Regions from separate parts of the Microbacterium sp. ZOR0019 genome, predicted to be linked through region 2. Evidence: predicted binding sites of a transcription regulator. Region 2 holds the regulator's gene; each other region holds the start of a gene.

Region 1 (7,687 bases), on a different contig from region 2:
ACCGAAGTAGCCGGCTGCGACGCCGGACGGCACACCGATCACGAGCGCGGTGACGATCGTGATGAGCGCGCCCCACAGGGTCGTGCGCGTGCCGTAGATGAGTCGGCTCAGGATGTCCCGGCCGGTCGAGTCGCCGCCCAGGAGGTGCTCGGGCCCGGGAGGCGCCTTGGCCGCGGCGAGGTCGACGAAGTTCGGGTCCATCGGCGCGAGCAGGGGCGCGAAGACCCCGACGAGCACGATGAGCAGGAAGATCGCCAGCGGGATGTATCCGCCGGGGTGACGGAGGAAGCGGCGGAAGAGGCTCGAGCGTCGCTTCTGCGCCGCTCGGTCGAAGGCGACCCGGATGTCTGTGGTGGTCACGCGACGCGCACCTTCGGGTTGATCCAGCCCAGCACGAGGTCGAGCAGGAGGTTGATGAGGACGACGAAGACGATCGAGATGACCGTGATGCCGAGGAGCATCGGGATGTCGCCGTTCTGCGAGGACTGGTTGGTGAGCTGTCCGAGACCGGGGAGGCTGAAGATCTGCTCGACCACGATCGCGCCGGACAGCAGCCCCACGAACATCAGGGCGATGACGGTGAGGGCGGCGGGCGACGCGTTGCGGAGGATGTGCAGGTTGACCCGGGTGGCGGAGAGACCCCGGCTGCGAAGCGTGCGCACCCAGTCCTGGCGGCTCTGCGCGATCACGGCGTTGCGCAGCTGCTCGGCGACGGCAACGATGCCGCCGAGGGCGAGCGAGATCGCCGGGAGGGTGATGGAGCGCAGCCATCCGTCCACGGATTGCGTCGGCGGCACGTAGCCGACGGCCGGGAACCACTTCAGCTGCACCGCGAGCCACATCACGAGCACGAGGCTCACCCAGAAGCCGGGGAGAGCGAAGAGCACGACCGAGATGCCCTTGATGACGCGGTCGAACCAGGTGCCGGGACGGAGTCCGGTGACCATCCCGAACGTGACGCCGACGACCGCGGTGATCAGCGTCGCGAACGTCACCACCGACAGGGTCACGGGGACCTTGATCGCGAGCTGTGCGCTGACGGGCTGGAAGTTGCGCCAGGAGACGCCGAAGTCGAGCAGAACCGCGTGCGAGAGCCAGTCCCAGAACTGCACGAGGAGCGGACGGTCGAGGCCGATCTTCTCGGCGAGCGCCGCCTGCTGAGCCGGACTCGCCGTGGTGCCCAGAAGCGAGGCCGTCGGGTCGCTGATGGCGAGATGGGCCAGGAAGAAGGTGCCGATCGAGACCGCGACGAGCAGGAGGATGCCGGACAGCACCCGCTTCGCCGTGAACAGGAACATGGGGGCCTCTCGGAGGATGGGGTCGGAGGGGGAAGGTTGCCGGGGCGGCCGGTGTCGCGGCCGCCCCGGCGGGCGTCAGCCCTGGGTGATGTAGCGGAGCGTCGGGAACATCATGCCCACGACGGGCTGCAGCTGGATGCCGGGCGCCGTGTAGTAGATGTTGTTCGCCTGGTACCAGACCGACCACCATGCCTGGTCGACGAGAGCCTTGTTGAGCTCCTTGACGGCGTCGGTCTGCGCGTCGCCGCGCTCGGTCTGCACCTTCTCGACGAGAGGAGCGATGACCTCGTTCTCCGCATAGTCGGGCGCGGGGTTGAACCACTGCACGCTGGTCACCTGGCGGGCGACGGTGGCGACGTCGTTGCCGTCCATCGCGAGGAACGAGATGAACATCGGGTAGTTCGGCGCGTTCAACTGGTAGTCGGGCATCTGCATGTTGTCCCACGTGACCTTCACGCCGAGCTCGTTGAGTGCTTGCTCGGCCGAGGGCTTCCACATCTCGAAGATGGGAGACATCGGCATCGAGATCTCGAAGCCGTCGGGGTAGCCGGCGTCCGCCAGCAATTGCTTGGCCTTGTCCATGTTGTAGGCGTAGGTGTCGTTGAGCGACGGATCGTTGATGGGGCCGCCGTCGGGGAACACCTGGTTGGTGGCGACGCCCGCTCCGCTGCCGACCGCGGCGAGGACCGCCGCTCCGTCGAACGCGTAGTTCAGCGCCTGCCGCACCTCGAGCTTGCCGAGCGGCTCGCTCTTCACGCCGGTGTGGTCGGTGATGACGAGGCCCGCCCATCCCGAAACGCGTTCGGCGGTGTTCCACCCCTGCTGCTTCGCCTGCTCGAGGTTGGCGACATCGCCGTACTGCACGTTGATCTGGCCGCTGAGCATGGCGTTGTGACGGGCGGTGGCATCGGTGATCGGGAAGATCGCGAGCTCGGAGAAGGGATACGCGTCGGCATCCCAGTGGTCGGCGGTCTTGGTGAAGTGGTACTCGGCACCGGCGACGCTCGTCGCGCTGTCGAGGACGTAGGGGCCGGAGCCGATGGGCTCGCTGCCCAGCGTGCCCGCTTCGATGGCGGCCGGGGAGGCGACGTAACTGCGTCCGAGACCCATGAAGTAGAGGATCGTGTCGTCGCGCTGCGTGAGGGCGATGCGGACGGTGTCGTCGTCGACCTTCTCGAAGGAGGCGACGTTGACGTAGGCCTCACCCGAGCGGGCACCCGCCTTGAGGTACTCGAGGCTCGTGATCACGGCGTCGACATCGACCGGGGTGCCGTCGCTGAACACGGCGTCGGTGCGGATGTCGAGGTCGATGCTGAGGTCGTCGTCGGCGACGGTCCACTCGGTGGCGAGTGAGGGGATCGGTTCGCCGTCGGCGTCGAGGGCGATCAGAGCGTCGTAGACGGCGGAGAGATACGGGCCGTCGAAGCCGATGTCGGCGAGCGAGGGATCCCACGACGTGACGTCGAGGAAGTTCCCGATGTTGAGGGCGTCGGGGCTGTCGACCCCGCTGCCGTCGGACGGCGAGGGCGAGGCGCCGCCGCTGCAGCTGGTGAGGGCGAGCGTCACGGCGACAGCCGCGGCGAGCGCGAGGGGCATTCGTTTCATGATTCCTTCTCTCGGGTGCAGGGGGTGGTGAAGAAGGGTCGAGGTGCCGCTGATCGGAAGCCGGGTCCGACGTCACTTCGATGTGTCGTGCTGGTTAGTCTACATGCGTGGAAAAAGAGTGCAAGGGCGATTCTCCCCCGTGGTGTGCCGGACCATGCTCGGGGGCGCACCGGGCTTGACCGAGCGCGCAGGCATGAGCGCATGGACATGAGCGCGCGGGCATGAGCAGACCAGCACATCCCGAGCCGCACACGCAGGCAGCGGTATCCGGCGGCGATGTCAGGCGGCGATGTCGAAGCGCGCTCGACCGCCGAGGCGCGGGCTGCGCGCAGGGTCGACCGAGGCGGGAGGGATGAACCACACCCGCCCCACCGGACCGCCCCCATCGATACGGATGTCCCACCCGTTGTCATGCACTCGGTGATGGCAGGTCTCGCACAGCAGCACGCCGTTGGACAGATCCGTCGGCCCGCGGTCACGACTCCACCACCGGATGTGATGCGCCTTCGTCATCTCCGGCGGCAACCCGCACATCGCGCAGCCCCCATCGCGCTCCACCAGCGCCAACCGTTGCGATCGCGTGAACAAGCGCTTCTCGCGCCCCCAGTCGAGCACTTCACTCGCGGCGCCGAGCACACACGGAATCACACCCCCGCCGGCGGCCATTCGTCGCGCGGCTCCGATGCTGATCGGCTGCTCGACCCCGTCGATCTCCGCAGAGCCGGTGCCGGCCTCGAGATCATCGAGGCTCATTCTCACCACGATCGTCGCTCCTGCCAGCGGCACTCTCGCTTCACAGCCGAGCGCGTGCGCGGCGAACACAGAGAGCGCATCAGCCTGCAGCATCGGCACGGTGCGACGGTCGGCGTCGGGCGCGTCGGGCGCGGCCGCATCCTTCCTGGCGGCGAACGCGGCCGTCACGTAGCCACGGATCGCCGTCATGACAGGGGCAGCCGTCTCGGCATCGAGGACCGCGTTCAGATGCACCATCCCCTCACGCTCGTGGATGCTGAGTGATCGACGGGAACGCTGCTCCTCGAGTCGCGGCTCCACCCCATCCGGGTCCAGCCACGCCTCCGCCCGCACCACCAGCTTCCGCACATCGTCCAGCGCGAGCCCGAGCGCTTTCTCCACCAGCACACGCTCTGCCTCGGCGACGCGCGTCAGGCCCACCGCGACGCGACATCTATCGAGCAATGAGATGATCACCGCCGCCGACTGAGCGCTCAGCATTCCCGCGCCGAGCGCCTCCCGCACGACCGGGTATCTCGCCGGCAGCGGCGCTCCCAGGAGGTCTGCACGCGGAGCAACGGCCTCCCCCACCTTCACGAGCCGGGTCGCATCACCGCGTGACACACCCACGGTTGCCGCGATCAGCGTCGCCGGATTGCGGAACCCCTGCTGCTTCGCGAGACTCTCGGCCCCGAGTTCGGGGCGGGACTCGCGAGAGATGCACGCGGCCACTTCGACGTGCACGGCATCCAGCCGGCGCTGGAGCACCCCGAGCGAAGCGCTGACCGCGATGAGCTGCTCTCGCGACAACTCACCCGAGTCGTCGGCATCAGCCCACGCCGCGTCGAGACGGGACATCGCCTCATGCAACACGGCCAACTTCGACATACCCAGATTTTATCGAAGAACCGCCCAACTTTCGTAGATTTGTTCGAATGAATGCCAGCATATCGCAGACCACCCAGGGGTCCTTCAGGCAATCCCAGAGCCACCCCCGCCCCGTCACGCAAGGTGCGCGGCGAAGCCGGATCCCTCAGTCGTCGTGAAGGGCTCTCTTCACCCGGAGCAATTCGGCCGCCGATTCGATCTCCGCTTCGCGCGGGCCTCGCATACCGGACCCGTTGGTCGGTGTGAGGATGAGGGAGAGCAATCCTCCGCGCACGTTGATGTCGAGCCGCCCATACGACATGCTCGTCTCGTTGCGCCGTGATACCGAAACGATGTCGCGAAGAGCATAATCCTGCCTCTCGACTGAATGGCGCGGCCTTGCCAGCCCTGCGTGGATGCACACCGTCAGGCGGTCCGGATGAACCAGCAACCACCCGGCGCTCACACGATCCGCGGGGGTACCATCCACGTCGAGATCGGCCCGCGAAAACGCGAAGCCGGCCAATGCTCCGGCACCCTGCACGTCGCGCGCGGCGGCTCGAACGAGCCACCGCCACCGAAGCGCGTTCCATCCCGCGGCAGCGATCAGAGCGAGTCCGGCGGCGGCGAACAGCATCACACTGCCGATCGATGCCCCTTGCAGCGCCGGGAGCACGAGAACGACGACGCCGAGGAGAACCGCACCGCACATCGAGATGTTGCGGCCGAGCGTCGTCAACGGCCCGTCGGGGGTGAGGCGAAGAAGCTCCACTCGAGAGAAGCTTCCCTCTTCGCTAGGCGACCCGTTGCGCGTCATCACCTCAGCCCACCCGCACGTCGGACACACCAAGCACCGTCACTCGCAGCTCCGCTCGTCCGGCGGTCGCCTCGGCTTCGAGGGGACTGCATCGGTCAAGCCACCGTCCTCCTCGACAGCCCGGCGTCTCGCATCAGCGCGTCTGTCGAGAATCAGATACCAGCCGACGAAGAAGACCACCAGAAAGAGGAATCCGCCGAAGACCACGGCCATGAGCAGCGTGGGCTCCGGGCTCATCTCATCTCCGCTCCCCCGACATCCCCGGCGGATCTCGGCGCGCCTCATGTTCCCACACCGGCAGCACGCAGCCCCAGAGCCTCCGCCCCCTCACCACGCCCCGTCGGCGCGTACCTCCCGGTCGACCCAGCAGTCGGCGAGCGCGGTCCGCACCTCGGCACCGTGGTCACCTGCGAGCGCGAGCGCCGCATGGTTCTCCTCGAGTTGCGCGAGGCGCGAGGCACCGAACAGCACGTTCGCGGTGGCGGGGTTCGACAGGCAGAAGGCGACGCCGAGCGCGGCCGGCGTGACCCCGAACTCTCCCGCGACCCGCGCGACCTCGGGGTACACGGCGGCGATCTGCTCCCGGATGCCTCCCACGTCGGCACCGATCTTCCGCTCTGGCATGCGTCCGGTGGCGAGGATTCCGCCCTCGAACACGTCCGACGCCTGGAGCGTGAGAGTCCCCTCGGCGAACAGCGGACCGTAGGCGTCCCCCTCCGCCATCGATCGCCGAGCGATCCCGTACTTCAACTGCGCGAACACCGGACCAGCCATGCCGTGCTCCGCGGCGACGGCGAGCGCCTCCCGCGTGTGCTCGATTCGCCAGTTGTTGATGCCCCAGGAGCCCACGAGCCCCTCGGCGATCAGCTCGTTCACGTCGGCGACGAGGCGCGGCAGGTCCGGAGCGTCGAGGTAGTCCCCCACGACGAGGGTGTCGAACCGGTCGAGGCCCGCTCGCTCCAGAGACTCGACCAGTTGCGCGCGGAAGCCCTGGTTCGGCCAGTCCCACAGCCAGAGCTTGCCGCACAGCACGATGTCATCGCGGTCGACGCCGCTCGCTCTCAGAGCCTGCCCGAAGAGGATGTCGGTCTTCGAGTTCTCGGAGTGCGGACCCATGTTGTAGTACGCGACGTCGAAGAAGCCGGCGTCCAGCTCGACCGCCCGACGGATCAGCGCCACCGCGTCGTCGGGCGCCATCCGATCCCAGGTGTTCCAGGATCCGAGCGCCAGCGGGGGCACCGGGGCGCCCGGGGAATCCAGAGGCTTCCAGGGATATGTCGTTTCGGGCATGAAGGCTCCTTCGCCGTCTCGAGACACGGGGTTGTGTTTTTCTATGTATGTAGAATATAACGGAGACATCCCGTCAGAACCGCCGTCAGTGAGGACGAACATGACCGTATCCCCCCGCCGCATCCTGGTCACCGGCGGCGCGTCCGGCCTCGGCCGTGGCATCGCCACCGCGTTCCGCGACCGTGGAGACGAGGTCTTCATCGGCGATGTGAACGCGGACGCCGCCACGGCGATCGCCGCCGAGATCGGCGCCACGGCGCTCACCCTCGACATCGGCGACGAGTCCTCCGTGCGCGCCGCAGCCGAACGACTCACTGCCGACGGCGGCATCGATGTCCTGGTCAACAACGCGGGCATCGTCGCCGGCGGCGGCACCCTGCAGGAAGTGCCGGTCGACGTCGTCGACGCGGCCCTGCGGGTCAACGTGCGCGGAACCTTCCTCATGCTCCGGATCTTCGGCGCGCTGCTCGCCGACGCAGGACGCGGCGCGATCGTCAACATCTCGTCCATCGGCGCACGGCAGCCCACCCCCGGACTGGGGCACTACGAGGCGACGAAGGCCGCGGTCGACGCCCTCACCCGCACCGCTGCGATCGAGCTCGCCGCCTCGGGCGTCCGGGTCAACGCGGTGGCGCCCGGCCCCGTGCTCACGCCTCTCACCGCGGACTTCGCCTCGAACCCGCAAGCCCGTGCGGCGTGGGAGTCCCGCATCCCGCTCGGCTCCATCGCCGAGGTCGACCAGATCACTCCGCTCGTGCTGTTCCTCGCGAGCGACGCCGCCAGCCACATCACCGGAGTCTCCGTCCCCGTCGACGGCGGACAGCTCCTGATCTGACGCGGGATCGATTCCGCACCTTCCCGTCCCCTCCGAGGCCCCTTTCTGATCCGCCACCCGCCCCGCTGATCCGCCACCCGCCCCGCTGACCCGCTCGCCCGCGACTGGAGAACCGCATGCCCCTCCCCACCCGCACCAAGGCCGCCGTGCTCACCGCGCACGGCGAGCCGCTCACCCTGCAGGACCTGCCTCTCCCCGCCGAGATCGAAGCGGGCGCCGCGCTCGTGCGCATCGCGTGCACCA
Region 2 (7,687 bases):
CCCGCCTTGAGGAAGCCCTCGGCGCGCTTGAGCTTGGTCGTGTAGTCGTGAGCCTCGATCTTCAGACGGAAGCGGACTTCCTTGAGGATCGTGTTCGCCTGGTTGCGGCGAGCTTCCTTTTCCTTCTGGGCGGCCTCGTACTTGAACTTGCCGTAGTCCATGATCTTGACGACGGGCGGCTTCGAGTTCGGGGCGACCTCGACGAGGTCGAGATCGGCTTCCTGTGCGAGGCGCAGCGCGGCCTCGATGCGGACGACGCCGATCTGCTCACCCGCGGGGCCGACGAGGCGGACCTCGGGGACGCGGATGCGCTCATTGGTACGGGGATCGCTGATGCGGAACTCCTTAGACGATGTGATTCGGCCACCGTGACGCTCTCTGCATCACGGGCGAAATCGGAATCGTCCCCGCCCACCGGCATTCAGACGCCGGCTCCGCACCCTGTCTACCGGGTCCGTCTTTGCGAACGGAGCCGGTGGAGTGCAAGACCCGGTAGCCTTGAACGGCAAGCGCGGGTGGGAAGTGAATCCTCTTTCGATCCGGAGCATGACGCTCCGGAGCCCGCCAAAGTCTAACAGAAAGCAAGGCGAAGTGACGAACCAGGCATCGGACGAGGCTGCACGCGAGCGCGAAGAGCGCTGGGCACGTCAGGAGGAAGCCGCGTCGTCGGCCACCCGAGACATCGCCGACGTCCCCGCTGTCGAGGTGATCACCACCGCGGCCGTGCACCTCATGAGCGCGGCTGCCGTCAAACTCGGCCTCGCCGACGACCCGGACGCGGCAGCCCAGCTCGACCTCGACGAGGCGCGCAAGCTCATCAACGCCCTCGCCGGACTCATCACCGCCGGCGCCCCCGAGATCAGCGACATGCACGCACGCTCGCTGCGCGACGGTCTCCGCTCGCTTCAGCTCGCCTTCCGCGAAGCCTCCTCCATCCCCGACCCGATCGGCAAGGGACCCGGCGAGAAGTGGACCGGTCCGGTCAACTGACAGCCGGAACGCGAGCGAGTCGCGACGCTCAGGCGCCGCGGCGGAGCTTCACGGTCAGTGAGTCGGCGAGCACGGCGATGCGGTCATCGGACGCCCAGCGCTGGGCGAGGCGGGCGAGAACAGCATCGAGCACGTCGCGCTCGAGCCCATCGACCAGTTCGAGGATCACGACCAGCTCCGGACCACGCAGGCGCGCGTCGGGGTCGCCGGCCGCGACGGCCACATCGATCACCGCCAGCTCGTGCGCGACGCTCTCCTGCAGCGCGGAGACCACCTCTGTCGAGAGGAAGCTCGGCACCCACGGGTGCCCCTGAGCGATCGCCCAGACGGCGGGGCGCCGAATGACGAACTCGGTCTCGGAGGTCGGGTCGAGCACGATCAGATCGGTGTCTTCGGCGGAAGCCGCCAAGGCGGCACGGAGCGCCTCGACCGGGATCGGTCGCGCCGTGGCATCCCACGCCTGCATCGTCTCGACGGACGAGAAGACCGGCTGCACGCGACGTCCATCGGGAGCGGCGACCGTGACGATCGAGAGCTCCTGCGTCTTGTCGACCGCCAGGCCGTTGGGCGCGACGCCCTCCTCCCCCTTCTCGGCGATGAGCGGGATCAGCACGCGCGCGGAACGGAATGCGTCGACGACCTCGACCTGACTCCCCTTCCCCGCACGGAAGCGGAGCAGAGCGGCCAGCAGGGCGGGGTCCGCGGAGCCGTCGTCCGCCGCGTGCGGGTTCGACTCGAAGCTGCGCCCCTCCCAGGGGACACCGGCGGAGTCGCCGTGGTTGTGCGACTCGGGCCCGCAGGAGTGCGCGTCAGTCTCCTGCGACATCCAGGGCCTCAGCCAGTGTGAAGGCGCCGGCGTAGAGTGCCTTGCCGACGATCGCGCCCTCGACACCCAGCGGCACGAGCGCACGGAGCGCGGCGATGTCATCGAGGTTCGAGATGCCTCCGGATGCGACGACCGGCTTCGGCGTGCGGGCGGTGACCTCGCGCAGCAGTTCGAGGTTCGGACCGCGAAGCGTGCCGTCCTTCGTCACGTCCGTGACCACGTAGCGGCTGCAGCCGGCGTCTTCGAGACGACCGAGGACCTCCCAGAGGTCTCCGCCCTCCTTGGTCCATCCGCGGGCGGCGAGCGTCGTGCCACGCACGTCGAGGCCGACCGCGATCGCCTCGCCGTAGCGGCCGATCACGTCGGCGGCCCACTCGGGGTTCTCGAGCGCGGCGGTGCCCAGGTTGATCCTGGCGGCCCCGCTCTCGAGAGCCGCTTCCAGGGTCGCATCGTCACGGATGCCGCCGGACAGCTCGATGTCCACACCCTTGAACTGCTTGATGACCTTGCGCAGGATCGGCGCGTTGCTGCCCCGACCGAACGCCGCATCGAGGTCGACCAGGTGGATCCACTTGGCGCCCTGCGCCGCCCACTCACCCGCCGCGTCCAACGGGTCGCCGTAGCTGGTCTCGGTCCCGGCCTCCCCCTGGGTCAGCCGGACGGCCTTGCCACCGGCGACATCGACCGCGGGAAGGAGCGTGAGCGAGGGAGACTGCGCGAAGTCGTTCATGGATTCCTTGGTTCGGGAAGCTCTGCGGCCCGGAGCGGGCACGAGAACCGAGGGTAGTCCGCCCGAGGGCGGGTGACAAAACGGATGACGTCCACGGGAGGAGTCAGAGGCTGCCGATCCAATTGCGCAGCAGTTGGATGCCCGCTTCGCCCGACTTCTCCGGGTGGAACTGCGTGGCCGAGAGTGGGCCGTTCTCGACGGCGGCGAGGAACGGATCGCCGTACGTCGTCCAGGTGAGGACCGGCTGCGGGAAGGGCGGGATCACATCGAGCTCCCACGACTGTGCGGCGTAGGAATGCACGAAGTAGAACCGCTCCTTCTCGAGTCCGCGGAACAGGACGCTGTCCGCGCCGGGCTCGACCGTGTTCCACCCCATGTGCGGGAGCACGGGAGCGTTGAGTTCGGTGACCGCCCCCGGCCATTCGCCGAGCCCCGCGGTGTCGTGTCCGCGCTCGACACCGTGCTCGAACAGCACCTGCATGCCGACGCAGATCCCGAGCACCGGTCGCCCACCGGCCAACCGCCGGTCGATGATCTCGTCGCCGCCGTGGGTACGCAGTGCCTCACGGACGGCCTGGAACGCACCGACGCCGGGGACGAGCAGTCCGTCGGCCTCGAGAGCCGTCTGACGGTCTCGGGTGAGCACCGCATCTGCGCCGGCCTCGGCCAGTGCCTTCACCGCGGAGTGGACGTTGCCGGAGTCGTAATCGAAGACGGCGACGCGGGGCGCGCTGCTCACAGCGCACCCTTGGTCGACGGGATGCCGTCGACCAGCGGGTCCAGAGCCTTGGCCTGGCGGAAGGCGCGCGCGAAGGCCTTGTACTCGGCCTCGGCGATGTGGTGCGGGTCGCGCCCGCCGAGGACGCGCACGTGCACCGTGAGTGCGGCGTTGAAGGTGATGGCCTCGAACGAGTGGCGCACGAGAGACCCGGTGAAGTGTCCACCGATCAGGTGGTGCTCGAACCCGGCCGGCTCGCCGGTGTGCACGAGGTACGGACGCCCGGAAATGTCGACGACCGCCTGCGCGAGGGCTTCATCGAGGGGCACGAGCGCATCGCCGTACCGCGAGATGCCCGACTTGTCGCCGAGCGCTTCGAGGATGGCTTGTCCGAGCACGATCGACACGTCTTCGACGGTGTGGTGCGCATCGATGTCCGTGTCGCCCGAGGCCCGTACCGTCAGGTCGGTGAGCGAGTGCTTCGCGAAGGCGGTGAGCATGTGGTCGAAGAACGGCACCGAAGTGTCGATACGGCTCGCACCGGTCCCGTCGAGGTTCAGTTCGAGCTCGACGGTGGACTCCGACGTGCTGCGCACACGGCTGGCGGTGCGCGGGGTCAGTGCGGGGCTGCTCATGATGCCGATCCTATCGAGGCCAAGGCGTCGAGGAATGCAGTGGTCTCGGACTCGGTTCCTGCGCTCACCCGGAGGTGCCCGGGGATGCCGACGTCACGCACCAGCACACCACGGTCGTACAGCTGCTGCCAGGTCGCGCGCGGGTCGGCGACTCCTCCGAACAGGACGAAGTTCGACCACGTCTCGTGCGGCGTGTAGCCGAGGGCCTCCAGGGTCGCGGTGATCCTGTCGCGCTGCTCGACGATCTCCTCGACCATGCCGAGCATCACATCGGCGTTGCGCAGCGCAGCGACGGCGGCGGCCTGTGTGAGCGCGCTGAGGTGATACGGCAGTCGGACCAGGCGGAGGGCGTCGATGAAAGCAGGATCGGCCGCGAGATAGCCCACCCGCGCGCCCGCGAACGCGAATGCCTTGCTCATGGTGCGGGAGATCGCGAGCCGAGGCCGCCCTTCGAGGAGCGTGAGCGCGGAGAGCGCGTCGTGCGGAGCGAACTCCTGGTACGCCTCGTCGACGATGACGACGCCGCGCGCAGCGTCGTAGACGGCTTCGACGACGTCGAGACCGAGAGGCGTCCCGGTCGGATTGTTCGGCGAGCAGAGGATGACCACATCGGGGTCAGCAGCGCGTACCTGCGCAGCCGCATCCTCGGGCGTGATCGAGTAGTCGGGCTCCCGGGTGCCGGCAATCCACCGTGCCCCCGTTCCCTGCGCGATGAGCGGATACATCGAGTACGTGGGCGCGAACCCGAAGGCGGTGCGCCCGGGTCCTCCGAACGCCTGCAGGATGTGCTGCAGCACCTCGTTGGATCCGTTGCCCGCCCAGATCTGGTCGGCGGTGAGCCCATGACCGAGGTAATCCGCGAACGCCTCGCGAAGCGTCGTGAACTCCCGGTCCGGATACCGGTTCACATCGCGGATCGCCACCGCGATATCGTCGAGGATGTCACTCGCGACCGCCTCCGGGATCGGATGAGTGTTCTCGTTGACATTGAGAGCGACCGGGAGAGGGGCCTGGGGGGCACCGTACGGCTTCAGCCCGCGAAGGTCGTCACGGAGTGGCAGATCGTGGAGGGAGAGCGTCACCCTTCCCATGCTAGGCCGCTGGTCGGGCGGATGACGCACATCCCGGTGAGGGCTCAGTCCACGTACTGCGCCGGGATCGCGAGCTCCTGACCGATCTGGAGCTCGCCACCACGGAGCACGTTCATCCGGCTGATCTCTCCGATGACGACACGCGGGTCGGCGTTCGGCGCGACCGAGGTGGCGATCGACCACAGGGTGTCCCCGGGCAGGACCGTCAGCGTCTCGACACTCGCGGCGGGAGCATCGGCACCGGAGGCGATGGCGCTACCGCCGCTGAGTGCCGCGAAAGCGATTCCGATGGCCAGCGGCACGGAGGCGAGAGCCAGCAGCACACCGCGACCCCGTGCCGTCAGCCGCAGTCGCGTGTGGGGGCGTGCGGGTGCCGGGAGGATCGTTGCGGTGCTGACGCTGATGGTGCTCATGTCGTGCTCCTTAGCCTGTCTCGGGGCGATGGGCCCGGAGGAAGTTGGCGTAGCATTCGCATTCCCGTCTCGGCCGGGAGCCGTGAATGCGAAGCTACGTTCCGAAGGTATCTTCGAGTTCGAACATCTGTCAAGTGTTCTTCGAAACCGGAAACGCCATTCGCCCGACACGCTCGAACAGATCTTCCAGATCGGACTGTTTCTCGGATACGGTTTCGATGAGAACACCACACCACGGGCCTCCGACATTCGAAGAGCGACGTCGGATCACGCACTTAAGGAGCACCATGAGCGAGTACTCAGCCCCCGAGTCGGAGGCACCGCGGACCCGCCGTCGCAAGAGCCTGAGTCCGAAGCAGATGGCGATCCTCGAGGTCATCCAGAATTCGATCGCCCACCACGGGTACCCGCCGAGCATGCGGGAGATCGGTGACGCCGTCGGCCTCAAGTCGCTCTCGAGCGTGACGCACCAGCTCGGACAGCTCGAGCTCAGCGGCTACCTGCGCCGCGACCCCGGGAAGACGCGCGCGATGGAGGTCCTGATCGATCTGCCCGGTGCGAGCGGCGAGAACCCGGCCGATGTCGCGACCCCCGTGGGCGATGCCGCGCTCGTACCCCTGGTCGGGCGCATCGCCGCGGGCGTGCCGATCACGGCGGACCAGCAGGTGGAGGAGATCTTCCCCCTTCCACGCCAGCTGGTCGGCAAGGGCGACCTGTTCATGCTCAAGGTCTCCGGCGAGTCGATGATCGACGCCGCGATCTGCGATGGCGACTGGGTGGTCGTCCGCTCCCAGAACAATGCGGAGAACGGCGAGATCGTGGCCGCGATGCTCGACGGGGAGGCCACCGTCAAGGTCCTGCGCCGTCGCGACGGGCACACCTGGCTGCTGCCCCGCAACTCGTCTTTCGAGCCGATCCTCGGTGATGAGGCCGTCGTGCTCGGCAAGGTCGTGGCTGTGCTCCGAGCGGTCTGACGTGCTCCGCTGACCGTCGAGGCCCCCTCCCAGATACGTTTCTGAGAGGGGGCCTCGACGCTGCGCGGGGGCCTCGACGCTGCGCGGGGGCCTCGACGCTGCGCGGGGGTGTCGACCCTGCGCGGGGGTGTCGACCCGCTGCGAGGGTGTCGACCCGGGGTGGGCTACACCCGGACGGTCACGTCCTCACGCACCCGGCGCGTCGCCTCGACGATGTTGCGCAGCGAGGCGGTCGTCTCGTCGTAGCCGCGGGTCTTCAGGCCGCAGTCCGGGTTCACCCAGAGCTGACGTGTCGGGATCTCCTCCACCGCGCGACGCAGCAGCGACTCGACCTCCTCGACCGTGGGCACGCGCGGCGAATGGATGTCGTAGACGCCCGGACCGATGCCGTGGTCGAACCCGACCTCGGCGATGTCGGCGACGACCTCCATGCGACTGCGCGCCGCCTCGATCGAGGTCACGTCGGCATCGAGCGCCCGGATCGCATCGATCACGACACCGAACTCGGAGTAACAGAGGTGCGTGTGCACCTGGGTACCCGCAGCGGCACCACCGGTCGCGAGTCGGAACGAGTCGACGGACCAGCGGAGGTACGCGGGCTGGTCCGCCTTCTTCAGCGGCAGGAGTTCACGCAGCGCGGGCTCGTCGACCTGGATGATCGCGATGCCGGCAGCCTCCAGGTCCGCGATCTCATCGCGCAGCGCCAGCGCGACCTGGTTCGCGGTCTCACCGAGCGGCTGGTCGTCGCGCACGAACGACCAGGCGAGGATCGTCACGGGACCCGTGAGCATGCCTTTCAGGTGCTTGCTCGTCAACGACTGCGCGTACGCGGACCATCCCACGGTGATCGGCGCAGGTCGCGAGACGTCACCCCAGAGGATCGACGGGCGCGTGGCCCGGGATCCGTACGACTGGACCCAGCCGTGCTCGGTCACCGCGAAGCCATCGAGGTTCTCGGCGAAGTACTGCACCATGTCGTTGCGCTCGGGCTCCCCGTGGACCAGCACATCGAGCCCGAGGTCCTCCTGCAGAGAGACGACGCTGGCCACTTCGCGACGCAGGAAGTCGTCGTAGTCCTCGGCGGGGATCTCGCCCCGGGTGAACCGGGCGCGCGCACGCCGGATGTCGCCGGTCTGCGGGAAGGAGCCGATCGTCGTCAACGGCAGCACGGGCAGGCCGAGCGCCTCCTGCGCGGTCTCACGCTCCTCGTACCCGACGCGGGAGAAGTCGGCCGTGCTGAGCGCACGATCGCGGACGGCACCGTCACGAACGCCTGGTGCAGCGAGACGATCCGCCAGCGCGGCGGACGA
Region 3 (7,687 bases), on a different contig from region 2:
CGCGATGAACGAGATCGGCCCCACCGTCGCAGTGGCGAGCGCGGTCAACCCGACTCCGACCACGATCGCGCTCACCTGCACGATCCGGACGTTCTGTCCCAGCGCTGTCGCGAACGGCACACCGAGCTGCATGAGACGCATGGGGCGACTGAGGGCGAGGGCACCGACGAGGAAGGCCATGGAGCCGGCGGCCGTCACGGCGACCGCCGACCAGGAGACTCCGGAAAGGTTGCCCGCACCCCAGAGCCCGGCCATGATCGCGTCTTCTACCGTCGCACTCAGCAGGATCCAGACGTTCACGGATGAGAGCATGGCGCTCACCCCGATCCCGACGATGATCAGGCGGACCCCGCGCACCTCCCCCCGTCTCGACGAGAGGAAGAACACGATGAATGCCGTCGCCACGCCGCCGGTCAGCGCACCGCCCATGGTCGCCGCCGAGCCGCCGCCGAGGATCAGCATCACGATGAGCGCGCCCGTGTAGGAGCCCGTCTGGAACCCGATGACATCGGGAGAACCCAGCGGATTGCCCGTGAGGTTCTGGAAGATCGCGCCGCTCATCGCCAAACAGATGCCGAGCAGGATCGCCATGAGGATGCGCGGTGCCCGCCATTCGAGCACCACCATCGTCGTGTAGTCGTCCCCCCGCCCGAGCAAGGCGGCGATGGCCTCGGGGAACGATATCTGCGCGGATCCGGAGAACACCGCGAACACGGCGAGCGCAGCTGTGACGATCCAGAGCCCCGTGCACACGCGTACGGAGCGGGCGTCCACCAGCATCAGCGGCCGCCCGGGAAGGCCGAGGCGATGCATGCGTCGGCCGAAGTCGAGATGGGTCATCGTTCAGACCTCCGAGACCCGGAAGCGCCGTACCATCCAGATGAGGACGGGTGCCCCGATGAATGCCGTGACGACGCCCACCGGCACCTCGCCTGGCGTGATGACGCGTCCCAGCACATCGGCGAAGCCCAGCACCGCCGGCGCGATGAGCACCGAGTACGCCATGATCCATCCCTGATGCGGCCCGACGATCATCCGGGAAACGTGCGGCGCGAGCAGCCCGAGAAAACCGATCGGCCCAGCGGCGGCCGTCGCTCCACCCGCGAGCAGGGCGATCGCGATCAGCGTGACGACACGGACGCGGTTCGGGTGCGCACCCATCGCGATTGCGGAGGCCTCGCCGAGCGACAGCACGTCCAGCGCTCTCGAGCTGAGCAGCGCGATCACCAATCCGAGCACCACGAACGGTGCGATGGCGAGAGTCGCGTCGAGAGGCTGCGACGCGGTGGTTCCGGCTGACCAGCCGCGCATGCGTTCGAGCACCTCGGAGTTGGACAACAGCACGGCAGAGCTGAAGCCGGACAGCACCGCCCCGAGTGCGACTCCCGAAAGCGTCATCCGTACCGGATTCCCCCTTGCCGCCCCGGTGTTCCCGATCACGAACACCAGAACGGAGGTCAGCATCGCCCCCGCGAAGGACCACCACATGTAGTGCGAGATATCGGTCACAGCGAAGAACGCCAGCCCCGCCACGACCGCAAGCGAGGCACCCGCGTTGACCCCGAGGATGCCGGGATCGGTCATCGGGTTACGCGTGACCGCCTGCATGAGCGCGCCGGCGACTCCGAGCGCCGCCCCTGCGACCAGGATCAGGACGGTGCGGGGAATGCGGGAGAACCGGACGGCTTGCGAGACCGCGTCGTCGGGATCAGGGTGAAGCGTGAACTGCAGCACATCTGCGGGTGGGATGGCACGAGAGCCCACCAGCATGCTCGCGGCGAGCGCCAGGAGGCACAGCAACGCGAGCGGGATGAGCCCGATCCAGCGACGGGGAGCGCGCGTGCGCTCCCCGTCGCTGAGCGCCTCTGCGAGAGGGACCTTCGATGTCAAGAGGTCAGGCGACCTTGCGGGATGCCGAGACGAGGTCGGCGACATCGCTCAGCCATGCCGCGTACGTCGAAGCCGTCATCGCCCCCTTGGAGCTCCACGCTCCGAGCTGGTCCGCCCGCACGGCCGGAAGCGCATCCCACAGATCGGCGGAGAAGGAGAAGTCGTCGCTGTACCCTTCGACGAGCAGCACATCGGCCGGGTAGCTGGACGCATCCTCCCAGGCGACCTGCCCCCACGGGTTGCCGTTCTCCGGAGCGTCCGCGCCGACGATCGTCGCACCGAGTCCTTCGAGCAGATCGGCCTGCGCGAAGCCGACGCCCGTGTAGAGCATCTCTTTCGCGGGGCTGGTGAGCATGAGGGTGAGGCCGCTGTCGGCGATCGCCGTGCGGAACGCCTCCTTTGCGGTCTCGAGATCCTCATCGGACTGGACGATCGCTTCGGAGGCCACGTCGCCGCCGAAGAACGCCGCGATCTCGCGGGTGTCGGCGATGCGTCCGTCGATCGTGTCGCCGCCGGGCAGTGCGACGAACGGGGCGACACGGGTGATCTGCGCGTTCACGTCCTCGTCGAACCACGCCCAGCCTTCGGCGTGGCCCTGGCCGACGATCGCGTCGGGCCGCAGTTCGGCGAGCTTCTCGACATCGATCTCGCCGTCCTTGCCGACGACCTCGATGCCGCTGATGTCGGCGTCTCCCATGACGAAGGGGTTGTCGCACTCGTAGCCGAAGAGCGCGACCGGCTCGATGCCGTACTCGTGCAGGGAGCTGTAGGCGTAGCAATCCATCACGATGTTCTCGGGCTGTGCATCGAACTCGATCTCGAGGTCGGCGATGGACGGGTGCACCAGCGTGACGGCGTCGCCGCCGTCTCCCACCGATTGCCCTGAAGCGTCGGCGGATGCACACGAGGCGAGCAGCAGCGCGGAGGCGGAGACGAGTGCGGCGAGGACGAGGGGGCGATTCACGGCATGACCTTTTTCTGTCGTCGAACGGGACGCCCCCGAGACTAACGACATTTTAGTTAGGGTAGGTAATCCTAACTATGGGTCGGCGTGTTCCTCAGCCGATCTCCTCCGTCAGTTCGAACCAGCGCAGCTCCAGCTCCTCGATCTCGGCCTGCTGCTCGCTGATCTTCTTCATCCGCTCGCCGAGGCCCTCGTAGTCGGACTGGTCGTGGTCGGCCAGCGCGGTCTTGGCGGCGTTGACCTGCTGCGTGAGCTTCTGGATGCGCCGCTCGAGGGCCGACACCTCCTTCTGCGCCGTGCGCAGGGCCGCGCCGTCGAGACCTTTGGAGGTGGCGGCGGTCGTCGCGGTCGCTGCGGCCGTGGCGGTCTGCTTCGGTCCGGTCGAAGACTGCAGGTGGCGCAGCCGCAGGTACTCGTCGACCCCGCCGGGCAGGTGCCGCAGATGCCCGTCCAGGATCGCGTACTGCTGGTCGGTGACGCGTTCCAGGAAGTAGCGGTCGTGGCTCACCACCAGGAGCGTGCCCGACCAGGAGTCGAGGAGGTCCTCGATCGCGGCGAGCATGTCGGTATCGAGGTCGTTGGTCGGCTCGTCGAGGATCAACACGTTCGGCTGGTCGAGCAGCACGAGCAGGAGCTGCAGGCGGCGCTGCTGTCCACCCGAGAGGTCCTTGACCGGGGTGGAGAGCTGCGCCGAATCGAACCCGAGCCGTTCGAGCAGCTGACCGGGAGTGAGATCCTGCGCCTTGGACCCCGCCCCCATCGTGTAGGAGGTGCGCAGACCGGAGATGATCACCCGCACCGGGTCTTTCCAGTGCTGGGTGAGCTCGTCGAGGCGCTGGGTGAGGGTCTGCACCTTCACGGTCTTGCCGCGCTTGACCCGACCGACGGTCGGTTCGACCGTGCCGGAGATGAGCCCGAGGAGGGTGGACTTGCCCGCGCCGTTGACACCGAGGATGCCGGTACGCTCCCCCGGTGCGATGCGCCACTCGACGTCGCGCAGCACGACCTTCTCGCCGCCGTCCGCCGTCGGGTAGGTCACCCCGACGTCCAGCAGATCGACCACGTCCTTGCCGAGGCGCGAGACCGCGAGGGACTGCAGCGACACCTTGTCGCGGATCTCCGGTACGTCGGCGATCAGCTCGTTGGCCGCGTCGATGCGGAACTTCGGCTTGGCCGTGCGGGCGGGAGCGCCGCGACGGAGCCAGGCGAGCTCCTTCTTGGCGAGGTTCTGGCGCTTCGCCTCGGTCGCCGCCGCCATGCGGTCGCGTTCGACGCGCTGCAGGATGTACGCCGCGTAGCCGCCCTCGAAGGGCTCGACGATCCGGTCGTGCACCTCCCAGGTCTCGGTGCTGATCTCGTCGAGGAACCACCGGTCGTGCGTCACGACCATGAGGGCCCCGGCGTTCGGCGACCAGCGCTTCTTGAGATGCCCCGCGAGCCAGGTGATGGCCTCGACGTCGAGGTGGTTGGTCGGCTCGTCCAGCGCGATGACGTCCCAGTCTCCGGTGAGGAGCTTGGCGAGCGACACCCGGCGCCGCTGACCACCGCTGAGGGAGCCGATCTCCGCATCCCAGGGCAGGTCGGTGAGCAGTCCTTCGATGACGTCGCGGATCCGCGCGTCGCCGGCCCACTCGTACTCCGGGGTGTCCCCGACCACAGCGGCGCTGATGGTGAGGTCGTCGGGGAGGGTGTCCGCCTGATCGAGCACACCGATACGCGTGCCGCCGCGCACCGTGACGCGGCCCGAGTTCGGTTCCTTGATCCCCGCGAGCATGCCGAGAAGGCTCGACTTGCCGTCGCCGTTGCGGCCGACGATGCCGATGCGATCACCCTCTTCGATGCCGAGGGTCACGGAGTCGAAGACGACCCTGGTCGGGTATTCGAGATGCAGGGCTTCAGCCCCGAGAAGATGTGCCATGTTCCTTCCAGGGTAGTCGCGCGCGGTCGGCGTGTTCTCCGACCAGCTCCTCGCGATCTAAGATCGACGGGTGCCGAAGAGTCGCCGGGTGTTCTCCCTTCTGCTCGAGGATCGCAAGGCGAAGCTGGTGCAGTCGAGAAGGCGGCCCGGTCGCTACGAACTCAGCGTCGACGGAATCCCGCAGTCCGTCGTCTCGATGACCGACCCCACCGATCTCGAATACGACTACACCCAGCACATCGCCAGAGTGATGGATGCTGCCGCTGAGCCCGGTGCGCCGCTGTTCACCGTGCACCTGGGAGCCGGTGCCCTCACGCTGGCACGCTACGTCGAGGCCACGCGCGCCGGATCGCCGCAGCTCGTGGTCGAGTTCGAGCCCACCCTCTACGAGGCGGTGATCGCCGCGCTGCCGCTGTCTCCGGGCACCGATCTGCGCGTCATCTTCGGTGATGCGCGCGCGGTCGCGGACGCGGAGCTTGCCGGCGAGTGGATGGGTGCGCGGTTCACGGTCGTCGATCTCTGGGATGCCGCCGTCATCCGGCATCGCGTGGCCAGCCAGGAGTTCTATCGCCGCGTCGCCGCGCGCTCCGCCGCGGCGGGAGTCGTGGCGGTCAACCTGCTCGACGGACACCCCTTCGAGTACTCACGGCGACAGGCGGCCACCCTGCGCACGGTGTTCGACCATGTCGCGGTCGTCCTGGACGCAGAACCGAACGATGACGAAGGGCCGCTCGGCAACGTCGTCGTCTTCGCGAGCGATGAGCCGCTCGCCGTCGCGACGAACCCCGACCTCCTCGGCGTGCCGCACCCTCATACGCTCCACGGCGACGCACTGACCTCGTGGATCGCCGGCGCGCGCATCATGACCGATGCGGACGGCACCGACTCCCCCGACCCCGACGATCCGATCTGGGACTAGCGCCGCCCGTTGATCGCGTTCGTCACCGTTTCGTGACCCCGGAGACGTGAGTTTCGATCGAATCCATCTTCGAATATCGGTGGTCGGTGATGGACTGAAGTCATGACCGCACTGCTCGACGCGACCGATTCCCAGATGGCGATGCTCGCCGATCTGGTCGCGTCGCTCGAGGCCGCGGAGAGCACTCTGAGCAGCATGCAGGCGGCCCGCGACGGCATGCTCGCGATGGCCGGACGCCTGGCCGTCGACATCGCCCGCGGCGCCGCCCACCCCGATCACGGAGACATGGCGATCCGCACGGTCGCTGCCGAGATCGGCGCTGCGCAGCACCTGAGCGACCGCACGATCGAGCGCAAGATGGCCGAGGCCTCGTGGCTCGTCGACCGATTCCCGGCGGTATGGGAGGCGCAGGGCGAAGGGCGCATCAGTGCCGCGCACTCCCGGGTCATCGTCGAGGCGGGCGCGCATCTCGACGAGGCTGCGGATCGCGCCTCCTACGCCGCGGAGGCCGTGGAGGCTGCCGTGACGGAATCCCCGAATCGGCTTCGGCGGATCGTGCGGCGTCTTGCCGAGCGGTTCCAGGAGCGCAGTCTCACCGAGCGGCATCGCGATGCCCGCGAGCTGCGCCGCGTGTGGGTGAAGGACCTCGACGATGGGATGGCCGAGCTGGGGGCGCGCGGACCCGCGGTCCTCCTGCACGGCATGCTCGACCGGCTGTCGCAGATGGCGCATGCGGTGAAGGAGGAGAACGCGCGAGCGGCACAGGATGCTTCGGTCGCCGGACTCCCCGCCGACGACCGCACGGTCGATCAGTTGCGCGCCGATCTGCTCGCCGACCTCGTTCTCACAGGATCCCCCGCGGGCCGTGACACGGCGGACAGCCTGCTGGGCGAGGTCCGCGCCCGCGTCGAGGTCACGGTGCCGGTGCTCACTCTGATGGACGATGACGCTCCGACGACCTCATCACCGGCCGAGCTCGACGGAACGATCCCCATCGACGTCACGACCGCTCGCACGCTGGCAGGTTCCGCGACCAGCTGGGACCGCGTGCTGACGCATCCGATCTCCGGCGAACTGCTCGCTGTCGACCGCTACCGCCCGAGTGAACATCTCCGGCGGCATCTCCGCGCGCGGGACCAGCGGTGCCGGTTTCCCGGATGCGGCATCACGGCGCGCAAGTGCGACCTCGACCACAATCATGCGGCCTCGACCGGAGGGGCGACCGCCCACGGAAACCTTGCCGCCTTGAGGCTGTCGCGTGAATCGGCATCTTCTCCGGAGCGGCGTGCGTGAGTTTATGCCTGATCAGGGGATGATTAGGTGTGGTGAATGTGCGTCGCGCTGATCGTGATCAGGTGTTTCTGCTGCCGCCGTCGGTGCGGGACTGGCTGCCGGAGGATCATCTGGCCTGGTTCGTGATCGATGTGGTCGACGAGCTTGATCTGTCCGCGTTCTACGGGTCGTATCGCGCGGACGGTCGCGGCGGCGCGGTCTACGATCCCGCCGTGATGCTCGCCGTGCTGCTCTACGCGTACTGCACCGGCGAACGCTCCTCGCGGCGGATCGAGCGGCGGTTGGTCGAGGACGTCGCCTACCGGGTCCTCGCCGCGAACCAGACCCCTGATCACGCGACCCTGGCCCGGTTCCGGCGCCGCCATCAGGACGCGATCGGCGCGCTGTTCGGGCAGGTCCTCAGCCTCTGCGTGAAAGCGGGGCTGGTCGACACGGGGGTGGTCGCGATCGACGGCACGAAGATCGCGGCCGACGCGTCGTTCTTCGCCAACCGGAACGCGGAGGAGTTGGCCGCGGAGATCCTCACCGAAGCGGAACAGACCGATGCTGCCGAAGACGAGCAATTCGGTGTGGCCCGTGGTGACGAGCTGCCCGGGCAGTGGGCAGGTGGCCGAGACCGGCGCGACCGGATCCGGGTGGCGCTGGACGAGATCCAGCGGGAGAAGGCCCGCGACTACGAGTCCCGGGTGGCGGAACGAGAACG

Evidence for each region. The regulator LexA, encoded in region 2, represses DNA repair genes until DNA is damaged. The targets are predictions, from matches to a motif close to TCGAACANNTGTTCGA.
Region 1: the regulator LexA is predicted to act here: its motif matches at 4,555-4,570, upstream of L978_RS11215 (HNH endonuclease signature motif containing protein).
Region 3: the regulator LexA is predicted to act here: its motif matches at 5,749-5,764, upstream of L978_RS00350 (HNH endonuclease signature motif containing protein).

What each region holds. Positions count from the first base shown of each region.
Region 1 is NZ_JRKC01000053.1:10,921-18,607, reverse strand. It holds gene L978_RS11230 (dipeptide/oligopeptide/nickel ABC transporter permease/ATP-binding protein) at 1-360, opposite strand, end outside; gene L978_RS11225 (ABC transporter permease) at 357-1,298, opposite strand; gene L978_RS11220 (ABC transporter substrate-binding protein) at 1,374-2,903, opposite strand; gene L978_RS11215 (HNH endonuclease signature motif containing protein) at 3,183-4,523, opposite strand; gene L978_RS11210 (hypothetical protein) at 4,669-5,274, opposite strand; gene L978_RS11205 (hypothetical protein) at 5,359-5,556, opposite strand; gene L978_RS11200 (aldo/keto reductase) at 5,647-6,609, opposite strand; gene L978_RS11195 (SDR family NAD(P)-dependent oxidoreductase) at 6,710-7,444, shown strand; gene L978_RS11190 (zinc-binding dehydrogenase) at 7,561-7,687, shown strand, end outside.
Region 2 is NZ_JRKC01000080.1:29,286-36,972, reverse strand. It holds gene infC (translation initiation factor IF-3) at 1-359, opposite strand, end outside; gene L978_RS16255 (DUF1844 domain-containing protein) at 592-990, shown strand; gene L978_RS16250 (SseB family protein) at 1,019-1,816, opposite strand; gene priA (bifunctional 1-(5-phosphoribosyl)-5-((5-phosphoribosylamino)methylideneamino)imidazole-4-carboxamide isomerase/phosphoribosylanthranilate isomerase PriA) at 1,800-2,546, opposite strand; gene hisH (imidazole glycerol phosphate synthase subunit HisH) at 2,650-3,285, opposite strand; gene hisB (imidazoleglycerol-phosphate dehydratase HisB) at 3,282-3,899, opposite strand; gene L978_RS16230 (histidinol-phosphate transaminase) at 3,896-4,990, opposite strand; gene L978_RS16225 (LysM peptidoglycan-binding domain-containing protein) at 5,035-5,403, opposite strand; gene lexA (transcriptional repressor LexA) at 5,691-6,377, shown strand; gene metE (5-methyltetrahydropteroyltriglutamate--homocysteine S-methyltransferase) at 6,542-7,687, opposite strand, start outside.
Region 3 is NZ_JRKC01000003.1:14,564-22,250, reverse strand. It holds gene L978_RS18660 (FecCD family ABC transporter permease) at 1-840, opposite strand, end outside; gene L978_RS00370 (iron chelate uptake ABC transporter family permease subunit) at 844-1,890, opposite strand; gene L978_RS00365 (ABC transporter substrate-binding protein) at 1,895-2,854, opposite strand; gene L978_RS00360 (ABC-F family ATP-binding cassette domain-containing protein) at 2,949-4,772, opposite strand; gene L978_RS00355 (spermidine synthase) at 4,843-5,691, shown strand; gene L978_RS00350 (HNH endonuclease signature motif containing protein) at 5,794-6,984, shown strand; gene L978_RS19280 (transposase) at 7,047-7,687, shown strand, end outside.